2 regions of the Terrabacter sp. NPDC000476 genome follow, and region 2 is predicted to be linked to the other one. Evidence: riboswitches for the same ligand, from Rfam matches in the RefSeq annotation. Region 2 holds a riboswitch; the other holds the start of a gene.
The links. Region 2 has a riboswitch for cyclic di-AMP ahead of ABT295_RS15930 (CHAP domain-containing protein). Riboswitches for the same ligand answer to the same signal wherever they lie in the genome.
Positions count from the first base shown of each region.

Region 1: another riboswitch for cyclic di-AMP. It lies ahead of ABT295_RS17790 (glycosyl hydrolase); the one in region 2 lies ahead of ABT295_RS15930 (CHAP domain-containing protein).

Region 1 covers NZ_JBEPDF010000003.1:383,405-391,161, forward strand. The annotation lists gene ABT295_RS17775 (PKD domain-containing protein) at 1-1,461, shown strand, start outside; gene ABT295_RS17780 (hypothetical protein) at 1,557-1,931, opposite strand; gene ABT295_RS17785 (hypothetical protein) at 1,924-2,244, shown strand; gene ABT295_RS17790 (glycosyl hydrolase) at 2,357-3,298, opposite strand; cyclic di-AMP (ydaO/yuaA leader) riboswitch at 3,305-3,455, opposite strand; gene ABT295_RS17795 (sulfite exporter TauE/SafE family protein) at 3,671-4,687, opposite strand; gene cysC (adenylyl-sulfate kinase) at 4,684-6,015, opposite strand; gene ABT295_RS17805 (hypothetical protein) at 6,163-7,131, opposite strand.
Region 2 covers NZ_JBEPDF010000002.1:749,877-757,633, forward strand. The annotation lists gene ABT295_RS15925 (alkene reductase) at 77-1,147, opposite strand; gene ABT295_RS15930 (CHAP domain-containing protein) at 1,459-2,349, opposite strand; cyclic di-AMP (ydaO/yuaA leader) riboswitch at 2,354-2,546, opposite strand; gene ABT295_RS15935 (sortase domain-containing protein) at 2,778-3,581, opposite strand; gene ABT295_RS15940 (CHRD domain-containing protein) at 3,597-4,376, opposite strand; gene ABT295_RS15945 (VOC family protein) at 4,602-5,009, shown strand; gene ABT295_RS15950 (iron chaperone) at 5,014-5,400, opposite strand; gene ABT295_RS15955 (alpha/beta fold hydrolase) at 5,541-6,257, opposite strand; gene ABT295_RS15960 (zinc-dependent alcohol dehydrogenase family protein) at 6,350-7,366, opposite strand; gene ABT295_RS15965 (pirin family protein) at 7,482-7,757, opposite strand, start outside.

The DNA.
Region 1 (7,757 bases), on a different contig from region 2:
GCGGTCGACGGCACGTCGTGGTCGAGCCGGTCGATGTTCCTCTTCGCCGGGCCGCCCCTCAACCAGGCGCCCAAGGCGGCGTTCGGGTCGTCGTGCTCCGGTGCGACGTGCGGCTTCGACGCCTCGGCGTCGAGCGACTCGGACGGCACGATCGCCTCGTACGCGTGGGACTTCGGTGACGGCAGCACGGGCTCGGGCAAGACGCCCTCGCACCCGTATGCCGCCTCGGGGACCTACTCGGTGAAGCTGACGGTGACCGACGACAAGCGTGCCACCGGCACGCTGACGAAGGACGTCGTCGTGACGGTCCCGGTCAACCAGGCGCCGACGGCGGCGTTCGGGTCGTCGTGCTCCGGTGCGACGTGCGGCTTCGACGCCTCGGCGTCGAGCGACTCGGACGGCACGATCGCCTCGTACGCGTGGGACTTCGGTGACGGCAGCACGGGCTCGGGCAAGACGCCCTCGCACCCGTATGCCGCGTCGGGGACCTACTCGGTGAAGCTGACGGTGACCGACGACAAGGGTGCCACCGGCACGCTGACGAAGGACGTCGTCGTGACGGTCCCGGTCAACCAGGCGCCGACGGCGGCGTTCGGGTCGTCGTGCTCCGGTGCGACGTGCGGCTTCGACGCCTCGGCGTCGAGCGACTCGGACGGCACGATCGCCTCGTACGCGTGGGACTTCGGTGACGGCAGCACGGGCTCGGGCAAGACGCCCTCGCACCCGTATGCCCCGTCGGGGACCTACTCGGTGAAGCTGACGGTGACCGACGACAAGGGCGCCACCGGCACGCTGACGAAGGACGTCGTCGTGACGGTGCCCTCGAGCAGCACGACGTTCGTCGGGGCGAACCACTCGGCTCCCGGCGCGGCCAAGTTCAAGGCCGCGGCGGTGCCGACGGGGACCCAGGCCGGTGACCTGATGCTCCTGATGTTCTCGCGACCGACGGTGGCCACCTTCTCGGGGCCGACCGGCGTGACCGGCTGGACCCAGGTGGCGACGGTCACCAACGGCTCGGTCACCTCGACCGTGTGGCGCAAGAGCGCCGACGCGGCGGACGTGGGCAAGACGGTGCGGTTCGACGACCCGAGCACCTACCGGCTCGGCACGCTCGACCTCGCGGTCTACCGCGGTGCGGACGCCACCAGCGTGCGTGCGGTGAGCGCGGTCGACGTGGGGCAGAGCTCGCACACGACGCCCGCGATCGCGGTCTCGGCGGGTGACTGGGTCGTGTCGCACTGGGCCGGCCTGACGTCGGCGGTGTCGCCGTGGACCCTGCCCTCGGGCATGGTCGTGCGTGACCACCTCGAGGACCCGAGCGGTGCCTACCGCTACGAGTCGCTCACGGCCGACCCGGGTGCGGTCGTCACGTCGGGCGGCACGTCCGCCGGGGTGACCGCCACGACGGTCAACAAGTCCGACCGTGAGGTCATGTGGTCGATCGCCTTCGGGCAGTCGTGACCACCGGTGCCGGGGGGTGCCCGCCCAGGCGGGCGCTCCCCGGCACCTCTTCTCCGTGAACAGCACCAGACGTCGGGGGGACGCAGCATGAGAGCTCAGCGAGTCACACGTCGGTCGGCCGTCGCCTCGGCCCTGGTCCCGGTGGCGGCACTCGCGCTGCTCACCGGGTGCAGCAGCACGGCGGGCGACGCCGTGGCCGCAGCCGGCGGCCCGGCGTCGTCCACACCGGCAGGCACGCCCGTGGCCGCTGGCACGACCGCGACCGGGCGGCCGGACGGTGCGGCGTCGGCCACCGAGCCGGCGCCGTCGTCGGCCCCGGCCACGCGACCGGGCACGAGGCCGACGGCACCTGCCACCCCGGCGCCGACCAAGCCGGTGGCGGGCCCGGGGGTGGCTGCGGCCGGTGACCAGACCTCGGTGCTGAACCGCTTGCCGGGCAGCGCGTCGTCGTCCTGCGCGACCGTGGGCACGCAGACGGACGTCCGCTCCGGATCGCTGGCGGTCGGCAACTTCGCGCAGGCCCGGGCCGCCGTCGCCAAGGGCGCGGTCAACGGCGCCGAGGTCAGCTTCTACGTCGTGCCCGCCGACGGTGCCGCGATGCCCGGCGTCCGGCTCAAGGCGACGTCGCCGACCGGGGCCGTGCGGACCGTGTCCTCGACCCAGGTCGAGCAGGCCGACACGTGGTACTACTACCGCGTCGCGCTCCCGGTGCGCGACCGCGGCAGCTGGCGCCTGGAGTTCACCGCGGGCGCCGACACGGGCTGCTACCGCGTCACGTTCTGAGCGGCCGCCGACAGGCCCTGCCGCACGAGCGGCAGGGCCTGTCGGCGTCCGACGACGCGACCGGCCCCGTGCACTCGGAGGGAGCGCGCGGGGCCGGAGCCGGATTCGCCCGTCAGTAGGCGAAGTTGACGTTCTTCAGCAGCGACCCGTAAGCGGAGTACTCGGCCGAGGTGCTGAGGTTCCACACGCAGTCGAGGTTGTTCTTGTTCGTCGGCGGGTGGTTGAAGTAGTACGCGGCCGCGAACCAGCTCTCGTTCGCGATGAGGTAGTTCTTCGCGTTCGTGAGCCACGTGGCGCGTCGGGAGTCCTTCGTGACCCCAAACTCGGGGAGCGCCACGAGCTTGCCGTGCGCCTTGCCGAAGGCGAGGAGGGGGCTGATGATCGTGCTCAGCTCGACCCACTTGCCCCGGCCCTCGCCGCACGTGTACCAGTTGTAGGCGTCGGCACCGATGACGTCGACGTAGGCGTCGCCCGGGTACCACTTGCCGGCATACATCCGGTCGGACGTGCTGGTGCGGAACGACCAGTCGGTCAGCTGGAGCACGAAGCGCGCGTTCGTGACGCCCTGCTGGCGGAAGATCGTCACGACGCGGGCGTAGGCCGCCTTGAAGTCGGTCGCCGTGCCGAGGCCGGTCTTCGAGGTGAGCTCGGGCTCGTGGCTGTAGGCGAAGAGGGTGAGGCTGCCGCGCGACTTGATCGTCGTCGCCCAGCGCACGATGTTGTTGTAGATCGCCGTGCCGGGCTTGGCCGCGGCGACGGTCTTCCAGTTCGACGAGCTGTTCGCGGTCAGCATCCGGCCCGTGGGCACGCTGCCCTCGAAGTTGCCGTAGCCGTGGACGCCGACGGTCGTCCCGGTCTTGCTGGCGAGGGTGGCCGTGTCGCCGACGGCGCCGGCGTAGATCTTGCCGCCGGGCAGCGCGGTCGCCGTGGCGGCCTGCGCCGGCACGGCGAGGGTGGCCACGAGGGAGCCGGCCGCGGCGAGGCCGAGGGCGGCGACGGTGAACCGGTGGGGGGATCTGCGCGCGGGCAGGGCGAAGCGAGGGGTGGTGCGCATGTCTGCTCCAGGTCTCCTAGGCTGCCGACCGGGTTAGCTGACGGGTTCGGGCCGGATGGCGCCCTACAGGAGCAGGCTCCTGATTCACCCCGAGGGAACGGTGGGTCCCCGGCTCCCGGGAGGCCTCGAGGGCTCCGGGATTAGGCGATGTGTGTGAAGGCGAACGGAACCCTAGCGGACCCCTGCACACGGGGACAGGTCACGACAGGTCCGATGGGAACGGGCAGATGGCAGCAATCCGGACGATCCGGTCAGCGCCCCGCGACCGGCGGGAGGGGCCGTCCTGAGCACGCGGCCGTGCTCAGGAGCGGGGTCCCCGAAGGCTGGGAGCAGATGTGACGCGGATCACACCGTTTTCCCGTCATAGCGGTCTCAGAGGGCCGCGTCGCCCGCTTCCGTGACGCGCGACCGGGTCCCGGTGCCGGCCTCCGAGGTGGCCCCGGGTGCCCTGTCGGGCACGGCGCTCGAGCGCTGCGCGAGCCGGCCGGAGAAGGCGGGCAGGCCGTGGCGGCGCCGGGCGGCGAACCACACCGGGGGCCCGATGAGCAGCGCGAGGAGCAGGACGATCCCCGTGGCCGTGTTGGGCACCCCGAGCAGCTTGAGGGCCGAGGCGAGCAGCACGAAGGCCAGCGCCCGGCGCACGAGCCCGCCCGGGGCACGCGCCGAGAGCTGGGCGCCGATCCAGACGCCGGGGATCGAGCCGAGCAGGAGCGACAGCGTCAGGTCGAGGTGGAAGTCGCCGAGCAGCATGTGCCCGACGGCGGCGGAGGCCACGAGCGGCACCGCCTGGAGCAGGTCGGTCCCGACGAGCTCGCTCGCCTTGAGGGTGGGGTAGATCGCCATGAGGGCGATGATGATGAGCGAACCGGACCCGACGGAGGTCATGCCGACGACGATGCCGCCGACCGCTCCCACGAGCACGGTCTGCCAGATGCGGACCGTCACGGTGGGCGGCCCGGGCGGCAGGGGCGCGGCGCGGCCGTCGAGGCGGCGCGCCCGCTCGAGCAGGCGCAGGTAGGCCCGCACGATGAGGCCGGCCGAGGCCAGCAGCAGGGCCACCCCGAGGGCGACCTGCAGCCAGTGCTGCGCGGCGGCGCCGGAGCCGAGGCGGTTGAGGATCAGCACGCCGACGAAGGCGCTCGGGATCGACCCGATGCAGAGCCACTTGACGAGGGAGAGGTTCACCGTGCCGCGCCGCAGGTGCACCATCGACCCGACGGGCTTCATCACCGCGGCCGCGACGAGGTCGCTCGAGACGGCCGTGAGCGGCGGCACCCCGAAGAAGAGCACGAGCATCGGCGTCATGAGGGCGCCACCGCCCATGCCGGTGAGGCCGACGATGATGCCGATGCCGAGCGAGGCGATGGTGAGCAGCGGGTCGAGGGTCATGCGAGCCACCCTCCGTCGCGCAGGTGCCCGAGGATCTGCTCGAGGGACTCCTCGAGGGTGCTCCCCGTCGTGTCCACGACGAGGTCGGCGTCGACCGGGGCCTCGTAGGGCGACGAGATGCCGGTGAACTCCGGCAGCGACCCGGCCCGGGCCTGGGCGTAGAGGCCCTTGCGGTCGCGCTGCTCGCAGACCTCGAGCGGGGTGGCGACGTGCACGAGGACGAAGTCGCCGACCTCGCAGACCATCCGGCGGACCTCGGCGCGGGTCTGCGCGAACGGTGCGATGGGCGCGCAGACGGCCATCCCGCCGTGCCGGGCCACCTCGGCGGCCACGAAACCGATGCGCAGCACGTTGGCGTCACGCCCGGCGCGGTCGAAGCCGAGCCCGGACGACAGCAGCCGGCGCACGAGGTCGCCGTCGAGGAGGCTGACGCTGCGCACGCCCTCGCTCTCGATGCGCTGGACGAGGGCGGAGGCGAGCGTCGACTTGCCCGACCCGGAGAGGCCCGTGAGCAGGACGACGACGCCGCGCCGGGTGCGCGGCGGGCGCCACCGGTGCAGCACGGTGCGGACGGCTGGGTCGAGGCCCACGGGTTCGAGCCCGCGGTCGAGCGCGGCCCCGGCCTCGAGCCACGCCCGGTCGGTGTGGGCGAGCACGCGGACCGGTGCGCCGGCAGAGCGTGCCACGGCCGCGACGAGGGCGGCGTCGCTGTCGGCGTCGCGCCACCAGATCGGGGCGTCGACGACCGTGACGTCGGGGTGGGTCGCGCTCGTCGCGAGGAGCGCCGCCCTCAGCACGGCGGCCGGGATGCCTTGGGGCGTCGGCGAGCTCGGCGCGAGCACGACGACCGGCCCGGTCACCTCGTCGGCGAGCGGCGGCCGCTGGGCCACCACGAGAGTTGCGCCGGGACGCAGCCAGTCGGCGGCCGTCGCGGTCGGTGCCGTCGGGTCGGTCACGAGCTCACCGCGCACCGTCAGCCGCCCACCGCCGTCGACGTCCCCGCCGCGACCCGGCTCGGCACGACCCAGCTCGGGCCGCTCCAGCTCGGCCAGCGGCAGGCACGTCGCGTCGGTGAGCACGAGGCGTCCGCTGTCGACCAGCGGCGCGAGCGCGACGTCGCCGTCCGCCACCTCGATCGTGACGCAGGGCGCCCCGGCCGGGGTCGACGGGTCGGCCGTGCGGCCGCCGGCCGCGTCGGCGCCGAGCCCGACCCGGCCGCCGAGCAGGCGCCAGGGAAGTCGCACGCCGTGGCGCACCAGTCCCAGGTCCGCCGCGGCCGCCCCCTCGACGACGATCCGTGGAGCCGTCGTCCGAACGGCAGCAGTCAACGATGTCAACGTCTTTCCTCCCCCTTTGCGCCCACCCGCGTGACCAGCCTGCCATGCGGGGGGAGTCGCCGGAGGTGGAATGCGCGATGCCGGGGTCCGAGGCGCTGTGGCCTCGGACCCCGGCAGGCGCGCCGGTTCCCGAACGGGTCAGGAGGTGGGCGACGAGGCGACCGCGGACTTCCAGGTGGCGATGCTCTTGGGCAGGTTCGGCGTGTTGCTGCCCGGCTTGGGCAGCAGGTTCCACGGGCCGAGCGCGCCGTTGTCGTTCTCGAAGTACGCGACGGCCTGCGTCTTCGGCGAGGCGTTGAACAGCTTCACGGCGTCGCCGAGGAAGCTCGCGCGGGCGCCGTCCGACAGGGTGTTGCGGGCGCCGAGCTCGCCGACGAGCAGGCCCTTGCCCTTGGACGTGGCGGCGTTGATGACCGGCGTGACGACGGTGGCGGCGGAGTCGGCCGTGGCGTCGCTCTTGCCCCACTGGTAGATGTCGGCGCCGAGGGCGTCGACGTTGGTGAGGTCGAAGTCGAACCACGTCGACCACGGCACGTTGCCGGATGCCGAGACCTGGTAGCGGTTGCTCATGTAGGTCGTGCCCATGAGCAGGGGCGCGTACTTGACGTTCGACGGCGCGTACTGCGTCTTGAGCTTGGCCAGCCGCTTCTGCGCCTGCTGCCAGGCCGCGACGGTGAAGCCGTCGCCCTCGGGCTCGTGGGCGAAGGAGAACCAGATCGGGCGGTCCTTGGGGGCCGTCTTGAGGATCTGGATGAAGGCGGCGTCGTGCGCGCCCCGGTTGACGCCGGCGACGTCCGAGCCGAGGTTGATGTAGACCGCGGTCTTCGCGTCGTAGACGTAGCTCGGGATGAGGCCGCCGCGCCAGGTCGTCGTGAACGAGTTGGGCCAGAGGCGCATGAAGCCGAGCGTGCCGTAGGCGCCCACGGCGGCCTTGTAGGCGTCGGGGGCGGTCTGCCCGGCCGTCTTCCACCAGCCACCGGAGTTGACGCCGTAGCGGACGTGACCGGTCGCGGCGTCGGCGGTCGTGGCGTGGGCGGCGATCGGGAGCACGACGGCCGTGCAGAGGCTGGCAGCGGCCAGGGTCTTGCGACGAGTGGACTCGAACATGAGGGGGGTACCACCTTGAGGGGATCTGTGTGGGAGTGCGTCGCACTCGTGCCGCAGGGCGCGGCCGAGCCTCGGCCCGGCCGTGAGGGCGGCCGGCCGACGGGTGCGGCGCGTGGCTCTCGCTCGAAGGGTCGGTCGAGGCCGGAGCGGGACGCGGGTCAGGCGTCCAGCGGCGTCGCGTCGAGGGCGACGCGTCGCGGCGGCGCCGGCGCGAGCCGGTGCCGTGCAGCGGGACCCTGCGGCCGATGAGGGCGGCCGTCGGGGCGGGCTGTGAGCGCTCGTCGGCGAGGGCCGGACGAGCACGACGGGGAATCACTGTACGAGCGGGTATCCGGACGGTGCAAAACGGGCATCCGGGCCAGGCGGCCTCGACGGGCCCGGCGCGACGAGGGGCTGGTCGAACGTCGCCCGCGGCCCGTCCGACCGCTCGAGGACCACGGTGATCGCGTTCGAACTCGTTGTTCGGCAACGTGATTCGCAATCAGCCTTCGCGGGCACCACCGCTGCCGCCGTCCCGAGCCGAGGCCCCCCTCGCTGGTCGTGCCCCGGCCCGACACGCCGTGGGCCGCCGGTGAGCCGTCGGACGTGTCGTGCGCGCGCCGTCCGCTCCCGTCCGGGCCGACGTG
Region 2 (7,757 bases):
GTGCCGGCCCGCCGCCGCGACGAGCGAGCGCCCCGCCGCAGGTGGTCTGCAACGGGGCGCTCGCTCGACGGGTGCGTCAGGGCAGGGTCGGGTAGTCCGTGTAGCCCTCGGCGCCGCCGCCGTAGAAGGTGTCGGGGTTCGGCTCGTTGAGCGGGGCACCCTCGCGCCAGCGCCGCACGAGGTCGGGGTTGGCGAGGAACTCGCGACCGACCGCGACGAGGTCGCCAAGGTCGCGCTCGAGAATGTCCTCGACGTCGGCAAGCTGGGTCACCGAGCCGAAGCCGCTGTTGAGGATGACCGGGCCGCCGAAGCGCTTGCGCAGGTCGCGCACGACGTCGGCCTCCGGGTCGCCGAGGATGCTGAGGTAGGCCAGGCCCAGCGGGGCGATGCCCTCGACGAGCGCCTCGTACGTCGCCGCGGTGTCGGCCTCGTCCTGCTCGAGCACGCCCTGGATGTTGTGCGCGGGCGAGACGCGGATGCCGACGCGGTCGGCGCCGATGGCCTCAGCCACGGCCTTGGTGATCTCGATCGTCAGGCGGGCGCGGTTCTCGGGCGAGCCCCCGTAGGCGTCGGTGCGCTGGTTGCTGCTCGGTGCGAGGAACTGGTGCGGCAGGTAGCCGTTGGCCGCGTGCACCTCGACGCCGTCGAGCCCGGCGGCGACGGCCTGGCGGGCGGCGTGCACGAACTCCGCCACGAGCGCGGGGATCTCCTCGGTCTCGAGGGCGCGCGGGACGACATACGGCTGCTGGCCGTTCGCGGTCACGATCTCGCCCGGCGCGGCGATGGCGCTCGGGGCGACGCTCTCGAGCCCGCCCTTGTTGTCGGGGTGCGCGATGCGGCCGGCGTGCATGAGCTGGACGACGACGTGGCCGCCACCCGCGTGCACGGCGTCGGCGACGAGGCGCCAGCCGGCGACCTGCTCGTCGGAGTGCATGCCGGGGGTGTCGAGGTAGCCCTGGCCGACGGCGCTGGGCTGGGTGCCCTCGGTGATGATGAGGCCCGCGCTCGCGCGCTGGCCGTAGTACTCGGCGTTGAGCTCGGTGGGCGCCTGGCCCTCACCGGCGCGGTTGCGCGTCAGCGGTGCCATGACGAAACGCTGGGGGAGGTCCCAGCGGCCGATGCGGATGCTCTCGAAGGCCGTGGACACTGGCCTGCTCCTCACTGTCGCGGACGACGGTCGTGCGGGGTGGTCACTCACGTGATGGGGCCCACCGGACTGGTAGAGCCTTCAACCACCTACCCGAAAGACAAGTCCGACCCGTCGCCGCGCATTCCTCGGGGCCCGTGTGGTGCGCGCCACGCCGCCGTATGCCGGGTGCCTGGGACCGCGTCCGCGTGCGCCCGGGTGGGTCCCGCCGCACCGGGGCACGACGAAGGGGAGGACGCCGGTGGCATCCTCCCCTTCGTGGAACGCGTGAGACCGGTCAGGACGCGCGGGACCGCGTCAGACCGTGCGGGTCACGGTGCGTAGATGTAGCGCATGCCGCCCTGGTCGGTCAGCGTGCGGGTGTTGTAGTTGTACGGGCCGGCGAGGGCGTTCATCTCGACGATGGTCACCTCGTTGCCGTTGACGGCGGTCACCCAGCCGACGTGGCCCACGCTCGAGGAGCCGTGGACGCCGGGCTGCATGACGAGGATCGAGCGCGCGCGCGGCGTGCCGCTCACGGTGTAGCCGGCGCTCGCGGCGCCCGAGGCCCAGGCCATGGCGTTGCCGGTCCAGCCGCCGGGGTAGTAGCCCTCGGACTGGTACCACTTGTTGAGGGCGCCCCACGTGCACTGGCCACGGGTGGCCCAGTTGCGCGAGGAGTGCGAGCCCGAGGAGGCGCTCGGCGTGTAGTCGTTGCTGCTCGACTTCGACGACGACGTGCTCTGCGTCAGGCTGCGACGCGTCAGGTCGCGCGAGGCGCGCTGGGCGGCCTTGCGCTCGGCAGCGGCCTTCTTGGCGGCCTTCTCAGCCTTGGCGGCCGCGCGCTGCTCCTTGACCTGCACGTCCTCGATCACGCGCACCTTGGTGGGCGTGCGCTTGGCGATCGCCTGCTGCACGGCCGGCGCGAAGCCGATCTTCGACAGGGCGCTCGGCGCGGTGGTCGTGCTGGCGGCCGCGGTGGCCGGGCCGACCGCGGCCGGGGCTGCCTCGACGCCGGCGGCGGCGACCGCGCCGTTGGCCGCCGAGACGGTGTCGGCGCTCGCGGGGTTCGCGAAGGTGGCGACGAGCCCACCGGTCGCGGCGACGACGGCCGCGCCCTTCATGGCCGGCTGGGCCGACTCGCGGGCGAGGAGCTTGAGTTCGTTGAGGGGATTGTGACGGCCCGGCGCCCGGTGGCGCCCGCGGGTGGTCTCGTGGTTCACGGGTTCTACCTCTCCGCGCCTACGAAGTTAGCTGTCGGGTTCGGGCGGAAAGGTGCCCGGTCCGTGGCCGGGGAGCGAGCGAGTCGCGACCCGGTGGAAAGACTTCACCCCAAGGACGTCCGAAGTCGTTGCGCCGGACGCCCGGAGAAACGTGTGGTTCCTCCGCTCCTGTCACAAGGTCTGTGCTCTCCCGGAAGGCGGTGACAGGACTAGGCGGTCCGCCTCACGAGAGTCCGACCGGTGGCCGGACTCCCGGAACTGTAGACGAATCAACTGGCAAAAGTCACGCCAAGGTAACGGTGTCGCGCCGTGCTCAGCCGTGAATGTCGGCTTTGAGGCACTTGACCAGCCCTTTACCGTTGCCAGGGCCGGTCTGGATTGAGACGCACGTCACAGCGTCCGCTGCGTCCACGGCGTGGGACGGCGCGTCAGGCGCCCGAGGTGAGGTGGCCGAAGACGACGACGTTGTCGCGGTACTCGTTGCGCGCGTCGGTCGGGCCGCCGCACGTGACGAGCCGGATCTCCGAACGCGTGAAGTCGCCCTTGTAGACGGCCTCCGTCGGGAAGCTCGACTTGCGGTAGCTCTGCACCCGGTCGACCGTGAAGGTCAGGTGCGTGCCGTCCTTGCGCGACACCTTGACGACGTCGCCGACCTCGACCTTGCGGAGCTCGGCGAAGATGCCGGGAACGCCCGACGGGGTGTCGACGTGGGCCGCGACGACCGCCGGCCCGAGCTGGCCCGGGGTGGGTCCGCCGTCGTAGAGCCCGACCTCCTGGGCGGTCCCGGGCACCGAGATGGTCCCGTCGCCCTGCACGTGCAACGGCACGAAGTCGCTCGAGCGCACCCCGATCGACGGGATCTCGATCGAGGTGAGGGCGGACGCCTCGAGGAAGGGCCCGATGCCGGTCCCGTCCGCCGGTGTCCCGCCCGCCGGTGTCCCGCCCTGACCGGGGGACGCCGACGGGCCGGAGGTCTGCGTGCCCGGCGTGCGGGTCGTGCTCTCGGTCGTCGGAGTGCTCTGGGCCGTCGGAGTGCTCTGGGTCGGGCCCGTCGTCGTGCTGGCCGTCGGGACGCCGGCCGCCGCGGGCTGCGGCGGGCCGGACGTCCCGCGGAGCCCGAGCACCAGCGCGACGACCCCGACGACGAGCAGGATCACGGTCGCTGCGGCCGCCACCCCGGCCGCACCACGGAAGGTGGTGCGGCGGGGCGTCGGTTCGGTGAGCTCAGGCATGGTGGATCCGGCCGATCAGGCGCGCGACCGCGCGCGACGGGCCGCGAAGGCGCCGGAGCCGAGGGCCGCGACGAGCGCGCCGCCACCGACGAGCAGGAGCGCGTCGTTCGTACCGCCGCTCTTCAGGGTGTCGGTCGGCAGGCCGCCACCGGTGTGCATGCCGCCGGCCGGGGCCACGCGCAGGGCGCCGCAGAGGGCCGGGTCGGTGGCCTCGGTGGGCAGCTTCGGGTCGAGGTCGCTCTTGGTGGCGCCGGAGTACTTGCCGTCCTTGTTGTGGTCGACGCCGTGGATGACGACGACGGACTGGCCGGCCGAGATGGCCGTCGCGACGGCGTCGGAGACCTTGATGCTGCCGCGCTGGTAGGTCAGCTTGCCGCCGGGCGCGGTGTCGAAGCGGTCGATCGCGAGGCCCGACTTGGGGCTCGTGTCGCCGGTCTTCGTCAGCGAGACGACGATGTCGCCGTAGGCCGGTCCGCCCTCGGTGGTGTTGAGGTGGCCGTCGCCGTTCTTGTCGTCGGACAGGACCGGGCACTCGTGGCGGGCCTCGGCCCCGAAGTGGATGTGGGCCGCGTGCGGGTTGTCGGGCAGCAGGCCGTTCGCCGCCATCGTCACGGTGATCCGGTTGCCGTCGACCTCGACCATGGCGGTGCCGCTGCCGGCGACGTCGCTGCCCGCGACGGGCTTGAGGTTGGCGCTGACCCAGGCGTCGGCCGCGAAGGCCGGCCCGATGCTGAGGGCCATGGCGGCGCCGGCCGCGAGGGTGGCGCCGGCGATCCGAGTGGTGGTGGTGCGCATCTGTTCTTCCTCCTTGACGAGGAGACAAGAGCCGTCCATCGCTGCTTCAGACGGGGTCGTCGTCGACCGTCTCCGGCGTGGGGTTCGCCGCCGCTGCACGGCTGGATTGGGGTTCCACCGAAAAAAGTTCGCGGTGGCGCACCATCGCGTCGCCGATCGGGCTTCACTGGGAGGTGTCGGGACCACCGGCGTCCCCGTGCACCACCGAGACCGAGGAGCGCCACCGTGCTCGAGAGCTCCCACGCGTTCAGCGGCTTCTCCGTCGACGACGTCGACGCGGCCCGCACCTTCTATGCCGACACGCTCGGCCTCACCGTCACCGAGGCGAACGGCATGCTGACGCTGCACCTCGCGGCCGAGGGCGGCGAGCGGCCCGTGCTCGTCTACCCGAAGCCGAACCACGTCCCGGCGAGCTTCACGATCCTCAACTTCCCCGTCGACGACGTCGCGGCGACCGTCGGCGAGCTGACCGGGCGCGGCGTCGTCTTCGAGCGCTACGAGGGCACGCCGATGGAGACCGATGCGCAGGGCGTGTTCCGCAAGGGTGGGCCGCTCATCGCCTGGTTCACCGACCCGGCAGGCAACGTCCTGTCGGTCATCGAGAGCGCACCCGCCGGCTCGGACGAGGGCTGAGCCCTCAGGAGGCCGCCTCGTCGGCCTCTGCGGCAGCGCGGGCCCGTCGGCGCTCGAGGCACAGCTCGGTGATCTCGCCGATCAGCTCGAGCGGGACCGGCCGGCTGATCGGGAAGCGCACCGTGTCCTTGGACCGGCGGTAGGGCCCGATCGCCTCCTCGAAGTCCTCGTCGCCGGTCGGCACCGGGTAGAGCCCGACGTGGTTCTTCCAGCCTGCGTAGTAGATGAGCGGCTTGCCGTCGAGGGTGAACGAGGCCATCCCGTAGCTGATCTTCTCCCCGGCCTGGGGTGCAACCTCGCGGATGGCGTCCCGTACACCGGCGAGCTGAGTCCGCGTCTCCTCGTCGTAGGAGGCGATGTAGTCATCGACTGACGCGAATCTCGGTGCCAAGCCAGGTCCTCACTTCTGTGTCGGGACCGGTCGCGGGGTCCTTCGACTGTATGGGGCTCACACGGATACAGCAAAAGAAAAACGTTCAATCTTGATTCTTGGTGACAAACCTACGCAAAACAGTGGCGAGAAGGAACAGCTCAGGCCTCCAGCCACCCCTCCCCGGCCAGGACCCGCGCCACGATCCCGTTCGCGGGGCGGTCGAGCAGGGTCGACACGGCGAAGTCGGCGGCCAGCCGCTCGAAGACGTGCCCCCGCCGCAGCATCGCGTGCTTGGCGCCCCTGACGGAGACGAAGCCGATCCGGGCCGTGCGGGCGAGGTCGCGCGCGACCGCGGCGGCGTGCGCCGGCGGTGCCACGCGGTCCTCGTCACCGTGGACGACGAGCACGTCGCGCCCGGTGAGGTCGATGCGGCCCTCGGTCGGGTGCAGCCAGGGGTTGAGGGCGACGGCGCTGACGGCCTGGTCCGCATCCGCGGCCAGCAGCGCGGCCCGGCCGCCGAGCGAGTGGCCGATGAGGCATACGGGAACGTGGGCGCCCCAGCGCTCGGCCACCTGCCGCAGCGCCCAGCGCACGTCGTCGACGGGCGTGTGCTCCGCGTCCCAGCCGCGGCTCGAGTTGAGCAGCCGCTGCACCGCGAGCTCGCCGCGGCCGGCGACGGCGAGGCGACCCGCGACGGGCACCATCCGCAGCACGGACAGCTGGGTGGGGCTGACGCGCGCCGGCCGCTGGCGTGCCGCGCCGCCGTGGAGCACGAGCGCGACGCCACGTGGCCGCTTCGGGGCCGTCGTGTCGACGAGTCGCGCGTGCGTGCGCGTCGGGGTGTCGTATGCCGTCACGTCGGTCTCAGCGCTCACACCGGGTGTTCGGTCCCGACGGCTCGGCGGATGGCTCGGCGGCTGGATCGGAACGGGGTGGGGTCATGCCGCCCCCTTACCCCGCGCGACGATCAGGGGCGCAGGAGCACCTTGATCGCCCGGCGCTCGTCCATCGCGCGGTAGCCCTCGGCCACCTCGTCGAGCGGGAGCGTGAGGTCGAAGACCCGGCCCGGGTCGATGCGGCCGTCGAGGACGCGCTTCAGCAGGTCGGGCAGGTAGGTGCGTACCGGGGCCATGCCGCCGGCGAGGCCGACGTTGCGCACGAACATCTGGCGCACCGGCAGCTCGACGCCGTGGGGTGCGCCGACGAAGCCGACGGTCGAGCCGGGCCGGCCGATGCGGAAGGCGGTCTTCATCGACTGGTCGGTGCCGACGCACTCGAGCACCGAGTCCGCGCCGACGCCACCGGTGAGCTCCATGACGGCCTCGACGCCGGCGTCGTCGCGCTCGGCGACGACGTGCGTGGCGCCGAAGGCCCGGGCGATCGCCTGGCGCGGCTCGTGCCGCGACATCGCGACGATCTTCTCGGCGCCGAGCTCGCGGGCGGCGAGCACCCCGCACAGCCCGACGGCCCCGTCGCCGATGACGACGGCGGTGCCACCCGGGGCGACGCGGGACGAGACGGCGGCGTGCCAGCCGGTGGCCATGACGTCGGCGAGGGTGAGCAGCGACGGGATGAGCGCGTCGTCGGGCATGCCGTCGGTGGCGACGAGGCTGCCGTCGGCCTGGTTGACGCGGACGAGCTCGGCCTGGCCGCTCTCGGTCCAGCCCTGGTGGTCGCAGACCGAGGTCATGCCGGCGAGGCAGTGCGGGCAGGTGTTGTCGCAGTGGACGAAGGGGATGACGACGAAGTCGCCCTTGCGGACCGTGCTGACCTCGGAGCCGACCTCCTCGACGACGCCGACCGCCTCGTGACCGATGGTCGAGCCGGCCTCGATGGGGTTCGCGCCGCGGTAGGGCCAGAGGTCGGAGCCGCAGATGCAGCCCGCGACGACGCGCACGATCGCGTCGGTGGGCTCCTCGATCGTGGGGTCCGGCACCTCGGAGAGGCGGATGTCACCGGGGGCATGGATCGTCGTCGCGCGCATGACCCTCATCCTCGTCCCGCCCGGTCGCCGCGCCAACCCCGCCCCCTGCCCTGCCCCCGGCCAGCCCACGACGCTGCCCCGACCCTGCCCTGCGCCGACACCGGTGCCGGGTGGGTCAGCCGCGGGAGCGGAGCCTGAGGTTGGGAAGGCCGGGCGCCGGCAGGGTGTGCTCCCACGCGTCGGGGAAGGCGCCGAACCGCGCCCCGGCCCCCGCCCCAGCCCCCGCGCCCTGATCGTGCTGTTCGCGCTCGCGCTGCCAGTCCTCGCGGAACCCAACGACCTCGTCGTGGCTGCGGCCGATGAAGTTCCACCACATGACGATCTGCTCCCCGAACGGCGCCCCGCCGAGCACGAGGAACCGCGCCGGCTCGTCCGCCCCGGCCGTGACGCG